One region of the Synechococcus sp. R55.4 genome, then DNA from elsewhere that is predicted to be linked to it. Evidence: predicted binding sites of a transcription regulator. Region 1 holds the regulator's gene; each other region holds the start of a gene.

What was found. The regulator NtcA, encoded in region 1, controls nitrogen genes in cyanobacteria. The targets are predictions, from matches to a motif close to GTANCNNNNGNTAC.
Region 2: the regulator NtcA is predicted to act here: its motif matches at 1,249-1,262, upstream of fmdA (formamidase).
Region 3: the regulator NtcA is predicted to act here: its motif matches at 1,333-1,346, upstream of glnA (type I glutamate--ammonia ligase).

What each region holds. Positions count from the first base shown of each region.
Region 1 covers NZ_JANSIF010000030.1:19,682-21,952, reverse strand. Annotated here, with positions in the region: gene eno (phosphopyruvate hydratase) at 1-414, opposite strand, end outside; gene ntcA (global nitrogen regulator NtcA) at 653-1,327, opposite strand; gene NW842_RS08425 (M61 family metallopeptidase) at 1,617-2,271, shown strand, end outside.
Region 2 covers NZ_JANSIF010000031.1:18,520-20,790, forward strand. Annotated here, with positions in the region: gene thrS (threonine--tRNA ligase) at 1-900, shown strand, start outside; gene fmdA (formamidase) at 1,343-2,271, shown strand, end outside.
Region 3 covers NZ_JANSIF010000018.1:9,507-11,777, reverse strand. Annotated here, with positions in the region: gene glnA (type I glutamate--ammonia ligase) at 1-1,192, opposite strand, end outside; gene NW842_RS05935 (hypothetical protein) at 1,379-1,558, shown strand; gene trxB (thioredoxin-disulfide reductase) at 1,679-2,271, shown strand, end outside.

The sequences.
Region 1 (2,271 bases):
GGGCCCCCCCAGGTATTTGTAAAGAGGCAAGCCCACTGCTTCCGCAGCCGCTTTGGCTGTCGCCAGAGAAACTGCCAAAATAGCGTTGGCCCCCAGGCGGGACTTGTTGGGGGTGCCGTCCAGGTCGATCAGCAACTGGTCAATACGGGCTTGGTTGAGGGCATCTTCTCCCTGCAGCTCCGACTGGATGGGGCCAAGGATGTTTTCCACCGCCCTCAGCACACCCTTACCGCCGTAGCGTTTGGGATCCCCGTCCCGCAGCTCATGGGCCTCAAAGGTACCGGTCGAAGCGCCGCTGGGAACCTGCGCCAAGCCCGTCGCCCCATTGGCTAGACCCACCAGGGCTTCTAGGGTGGGACGCCCTCGCGAGTCGAGGATCTCATGGGCGGTAATCCACTCGATGGCCGTTTCCACAGTTACACCTCAGCAATTGGCTAGATAGCTCTGGCCAAAGCCAGATCCCCCCATAGACTAGTAGATTCTTGCCCGCGATCCGGTCAGCTTCCAGAAAACTTTAAGTCTGTCCTTCGGGCACAGAGATTCTTCAAGGCTGCAGCAGTAGATTGAACATAGGCCGGCCAGAGCTTCAACTAGCCGTCGAGCGGGGTTTGCCTGGGCAAGGTGCTACTCAGGAGGTGTTCTCCTCTTCCTTCTAGGCAAAGCGATGGCTCAGCCGCATCGGGTCGTGTACGGTGATCTTCTTCTTGTGAATGGAGATGTACTTCTTCTTGCGCAGCTCTCCCAACAGGCGGGTGATGGTGACGCGGGTTGAGCCAATGGCCTCGGCAATGGCCTGGTGAGACAGCTTGAGATCGATGGTGACCCCATCTGGGCCAGGCACCCCGAAATCGCGACAGAGAATCAACAAAAAGCTGACCAGACGGGATCCCATGTCGCGATGAGCCAGCGTCTCGATCATCATCTCCGTTTGCAAGATACGAGACGACAGGCTTTTAACCAGCAACATGGCCAGTTCGGCGTTCTCCTGCAAGGATTTTTCCACCTGCTCGATCGGCAGAGAGAGTAACTCGGTAGGTGTAAAAGCCACCGAGTGATAAAAGCGGTCGGAGCGCTGTCCCGTGATAAAGGAGAGCACGCCGAAGATGCTGTTTTCCCGCAGGAGGGCAACGGTGATTTCCTCTCCCATTTCGTAGACCCGCGAGAGCTTAACGGCTCCCTTTACCAAAAAGTAAACCCGCTCCGCCGGATCCCCTGGAAAAAAAATGGTCTTCCCGCGCTCAAACGTTTCGATAACCGGAGGATGGTGAGGGCCTCCCAATTGCTTGAAGGCTGTGATCAGAGATTTTTCCGCTACGGCCACCGCCATACTCATCAACCTTTTAAGGTCAGTTTATACCTAAGATCAACCTACTAAGATCAATCTAGAAGCATTAGGCTAGGTTGCAACCCATTGACTTCAGAATCTACGAGGATACCAAGATTTACCCTAAAGTAGAAGGTTCTGCCTAGGTATCTTTGTAGCACGCGCTACATTTTTAAGTCTCGTTGCTGCTCTCCAGCCAAAGGCAGAGGTTAGGATAGGAGCCATTGTCGCTGGGGGTTGCGTCGGCCCTTGGCGGTAGAGAGTGGAGTGGGTTGGAACATTCTATCTATCTATGGGGAGCCCGGAGGCTGTTGTTGCTGCACCTTCTCAACTGAGCCGCCAGCATTTCACAGTGCGGATGCCGGATCCGGCCAATCACCTGCTGGAGGTGGAACTGCAGATCCAAGAGGTGGATCCAGAGGTGCCTTTGCGGCTGCGACTGCCGGTGTGGACGCCGGGATCCTACTTGGTGCGGGAGTATGCCCGTCATGTACAGGAGTTTCAGGCGGCAACCGAGCAAGGGATCCCTTTGGCCTGGCGGAAGGTGGATAAGAATACCTGGCAAATCGATCCGCCGGGTTCTTCTGCTGTGAAGGTGTGCTATCGGGTCTATGCCTATGAGCTGACGGTGCGCACAAACCATCTGGATTTGACCCACGCCTATTTCAACGGGGCAGCGCTCTTCCTCTACGTGCCCGGTCGCGAGCGGGAACCCTACACTTTGACGGTGATCCCCCCCAAGCCGGATTGGCACATCGCCACCAGTTTGCGGCCCTTGACCTCTCCTTCTGAGGATCCCACTTCCGGCCAGTCTTTTGTGGCAGAGGACTATGACGAGCTGGTGGATAGCCCGGTGGAGGTGGGTCCACATCGAGTGCAATCGTTTGAGGTGGAAGGGATCCCCCATTACCTTGTGGTTTGGGGGTCGGGCACTCTGGATGTCGATC
Region 2 (2,271 bases), on a different contig from region 1:
CACATCCAAATCTACAAATCCGAGCTGAGATCCTACCGCGATTTGCCCCTACGATATGCCGAGTTCGGCACCGTTTATCGCTACGAGCAATCGGGGGAATTGGGAGGTCTGACGCGAGTGCGTGGCTTCACGGTGGACGATGCCCATTTGTTTGTTCGCCCCGATCAATTGGAGGAGGAGTTTCTCAAGGTTGTCGATCTCATTTTGGTGGTTTTCGATAAGCTCAAGCTCAAGGATTTTCGCGCCCGCCTCAGCTTCCGGGATCCCAAGTCGGACAAATATCTGGGATCCCCCGAAGATTGGGACAAAGCCGAAAATGCCATCCGTCGCGCTGTGGAGAAGTTGTCGATGCCCCACTTTGAAGGGATCGGAGAGGCAGCCTTCTATGGGCCGAAGCTGGATTTTATTTTCCGCGACGCGCTGGATCGGGAGTGGCAACTGGGCACGGTTCAGGTGGACTACCAAAACCCACAGCGCTTTGATCTGCAATACGTAGCTGAGGATGGATCCCGGCAGCGTCCGGTGATGATTCACCGTGCTCCCTTTGGCTCGCTGGAACGACTCATCGGCATTCTCATCGAAGAATACGCTGGGGATTTTCCCTTCTGGCTGGCCCCGGAACAGGTGCGCATTTTGCCCGTTTCCGATCAGTATTTGGGCTATGCCACCCAAGTGCGGGATCAACTGCGAGAACACGGGATCCGCGTCCACATCGATGCCGACAGCGATCGTTTGCCCAAAAAAATCCGCAATGCCGAGAAGGCCCGGATCCCTTTTATGTTGATCGTGGGGGAACAGGAACAAGCGGCAGGAACGGTGAGCGTGCGCCAGCGCCATCGGCAGGAGCTGGGATCCCTGACGGTGGCAGATTTCCTAGCCCAGCTACAGGCACTTGACTAGCTTGGGCATTCGGGATCCCTGGCTTGCGGCAACTGGGTTTTCAGAACTTGAGGATCCCAGGTTCTGAGGATCTCAAGAAAGAGCTTGAGTTTCCCTTTCTCAAGGGAAGCCAAGGGGGCTAATTGAAAAATCAGGATTTGGCCGACAACCCACCATGTTCTCTAGGGATTTTCTGGAGAGGATCCTGCAACGCTTTAGGAGCTGACGGCTAAATCGATCTGTCGCCGAATGGATTGGCCGTTACTTTGGTGAATTGATTGATAGTTACTTTGAATTGCAGTGAAATAGCCTGTCGATCTAAGCTCCTCATCTCCCGCTCTGCGATTGTAGATAACAGCACTATGAATTGTAGCTTTTACTACAGTATTAGCTTCTCTATTGGAGATAGGCTTTTGTGCATTCAAAGTCTGACCGCAGAGTGATGACTCAAGGATAGGATCCCATGCCCAAAACGCTGTTTAAAGTTGACCTGACTAAGCCAATGGATCAACAGGATCTACCGGGTCACAACCGCTGGCATCCTGATATTCCCGCTGTGGTTTCTGTAAACCCTGGCGAGGTATTCCGAATTGAGTGTAAAGACTGGACGGATGGGCAAATCAAAAACAACGATGATCCTTCCGACATTGAGCAGGTTGACCTAAGCGTTGTCCATGTTTTGAGTGGGCCTATTTGGGTTAACGGCGCCCAGCCTGGAGATATCCTGGTTGTCGATCTGTTAGACATTGGGCCACTGCCGGGAGACGAGTGGGGGTTTACAGGTATTTTTGCCAAAGAAAATGGAGGGGGATTCCTCACCGATCATTTTCCCAACGCGGCCAAAGCCATCTGGGATTTTCAAGGCATTTACACCACTTCCAGACACATTCCCCATGTGCGCTTTGCCGGCATCATTCACCCCGGCCTCATTGGCTGTGCCCCATCTCACGAGTTGCTGGCGGCTTGGAATAAGCGGGAAGCTGAGCTGGTCGCTTCGGCTCCCGATTTGCGCACTTACGGCGCGGGGCTATCCGGCAATCAGCCTGTGCTGGCCGCCTTGCCCAATCCCAAGAACGCAATTTTGGGAACTTTGCCCAAGTCAGAGTATGAGCGGGTTGCTGCTGAAGCGGCTCGGACGGTGCCCCCGCGAGAGCACGGCGGTAATTGCGATATTAAAAACCTGTCTAAAGGAACACGGATCTACTTCCCGGTTTACGTGGAGGGTGCCAAGCTGTCGATGGGAGATATTCACTTCTCGCAAGGGGATGGGGAGATCTCTTTTTGTGGCGCTATTGAGATGTCGGGCTACATCGATCTCCACGTCGATCTAATCAAGGGTGGTGTTGAGAAGTACAGATTGGTTAACCCCATTTTTAAGCCCGGCCCTGTTGA
Region 3 (2,271 bases), on a different contig from region 1:
CCAAGGGCTCGCCGGGGTGGATCTTATTCTTGATCCCGTCCAGACCTGCCATCAACATGGCCGAGAAGGCGATGTAGGGATTGCAGGTGGCATCCGGGCAGCGGAACTCCAGACGCTTGGCTTTGGGATTGTTGCCGGTCACGGGAATGCGAATGGCGGCGGAACGGTTGCCCTGGGAGTAAGCCAGGTTCACCGGCGCCTCAAAACCGGGCACCAAGCGCTTGTAGGAGTTGGTGGTGGGGTTGGTGAAGGCCAGGATCGCCGGGGCATGCTTGAGCAGACCACCGATGTAGTAGAGAGCCGTCTCGCTCAGGTTGGCATAGGTGCCTTCGCTATAGAACAAAGGCTGGCCATCCTTCCAGAGGGACTGGTGGGTGTGCATGCCGGTGCCGTTGTCGTTAAACAGGGGCTTGGGCATGAAGGTGACGGTTTTGCCGTGCTTGCGGGCCACATTCCGGATCACGTATTTGTAAACCATCATGTAGTCGGCAGCCGTGATCAGATCGGCGAAGCGATAGCCCAGCTCCCCTTGCCCGCCGGTAGCCACCTCGTGGTGATGCTTCTCGATAGGCACCCCCAGCTTGCCCATGGTCAGCAGCATCTCGGTACGGATGTTTTGATGGGCATCGGTGGGCGGGGCCGGGAAATAGCCCTCTTTGTAGCGAGGCTTGTAGCCCAGGTTGCCGCCTTTCTCCTCGCGGCCCGAGTTCCAGCGACCTTCGATGGAATCCACGAAGTAGTAGGCCGAGTTTTGGGTTTGGTCGAAACGAACATCCTCAAAGATGAAAAACTCTGCCTCCGGCCCGAAGTAGGCGGTATCGGCAATGCCCGTCGATTGCAGATAGGCAACGGCACGGGCGGCAAGGCTGCGGGGACAACGGCTATAAGGCTGGCCGGTGCGCGGCTCAACAATGCTGCAAGTTATGCTGAGGGTGGGCACCTCCAGAAAGGGATCAATCCAAGCCGTCTTGGGATCCGGCACCATGTACATGTCAGACTCGTTGATCGCTTTCCAGCCCCGGATGCTGGATCCGTCAAAGGGGAGCCCCTCGGTGAAGGTTTCTTCTTTAATCATCGAGGTGTGGAAGGAAACATGCTGCCAGGTGCCAAAGATATCCACAAACTTGAGATCCACCATCTGGACGTTGTTGTCCTGGATCATCTGAAGCACTTCTTGGGGCGTGGATGCCATTACTCTCTCCTGATTGGGTTGCGGTTAAGACTGGGGGAACTGTGGCTGAATAAATGGGATCCCAGCAGGTGATCCCCACGCTTCGACCCAGACAGGCCAAAAACGCTCACTCATCCTAGAAAGGCCAACACGGGCATTTTGTAGTTTCTGATACAAAATTGCTTCGAGCCTGGCCTTCTGACCCACTTGCTGGCTATCTCGGACACCGCTTTTTCGCTCATCGGAGTCGCTCCCCTTTCCCTGTTGGTTTTGGTCAATCCAGATGGGGTGTTGGGGATCCAGAACTTGAGCAATGGCCGCCACCCTGCCAACCTCTGGGCAGAAATAACCGGATGGGGCGGGCAAAACCCTGCCCCGGTTGCCTGAGGCGAGCGAAAATTAGGATCAGCAGGCCCCCAGCTCGCCCGGTTTGCCAAAGGGTGTTAAGCTAAAGCGTAGTCGTTATGAGTTTGACTTTTAGTCCTGTTGCAGAAGGAGAGACATCGGATGGCAGAGCAAAATCGGGTTGAGAATGTGGTGATCATCGGCTCCGGCCCTGCCGGGTTTACAGCAGCCATTTACGCTGGGCGTGCCAACCTGAAGCCGGTCGTGTTCGAGGGGTTCCAGGCGGGCGGGATCCCTGGCGGGCAACTGATGACCACCACCGAGGTGGAAAACTTTCCGGGCTTTCCCGAAGGCATCACCGGCCCCCAACTGATGAAGAACATGCGAGCCCAAGCGCAGCGGTGGGGGGCGGAACTCTACACTGAAGATGTCACCTTCGTCGATTTAAGCCAGCGGCCCTTTGTCGTCCGTTCTGACGAGCGGGAATTGCGCACCCACAGCCTGATCATCGCCACCGGGGCCACAGCCAAGCGCCTACACCTGCCCGGAGAGGAGACCTATTGGAACCGGGGCATGTCGGCCTGTGCGATCTGCGATGGGGCTATGCCTATGTTCAGAGGGGTGGAACTGGTGGTCATTGGCGGCGGCGATACTGCTTGTGAGGAAGCCACCTACCTGACCAAGTTTGGATCCCATGTGCATATGCTGGTGCGGAGTGACAAAATGCGGGCCAGCAAGGCCATGCAGGATCGTGT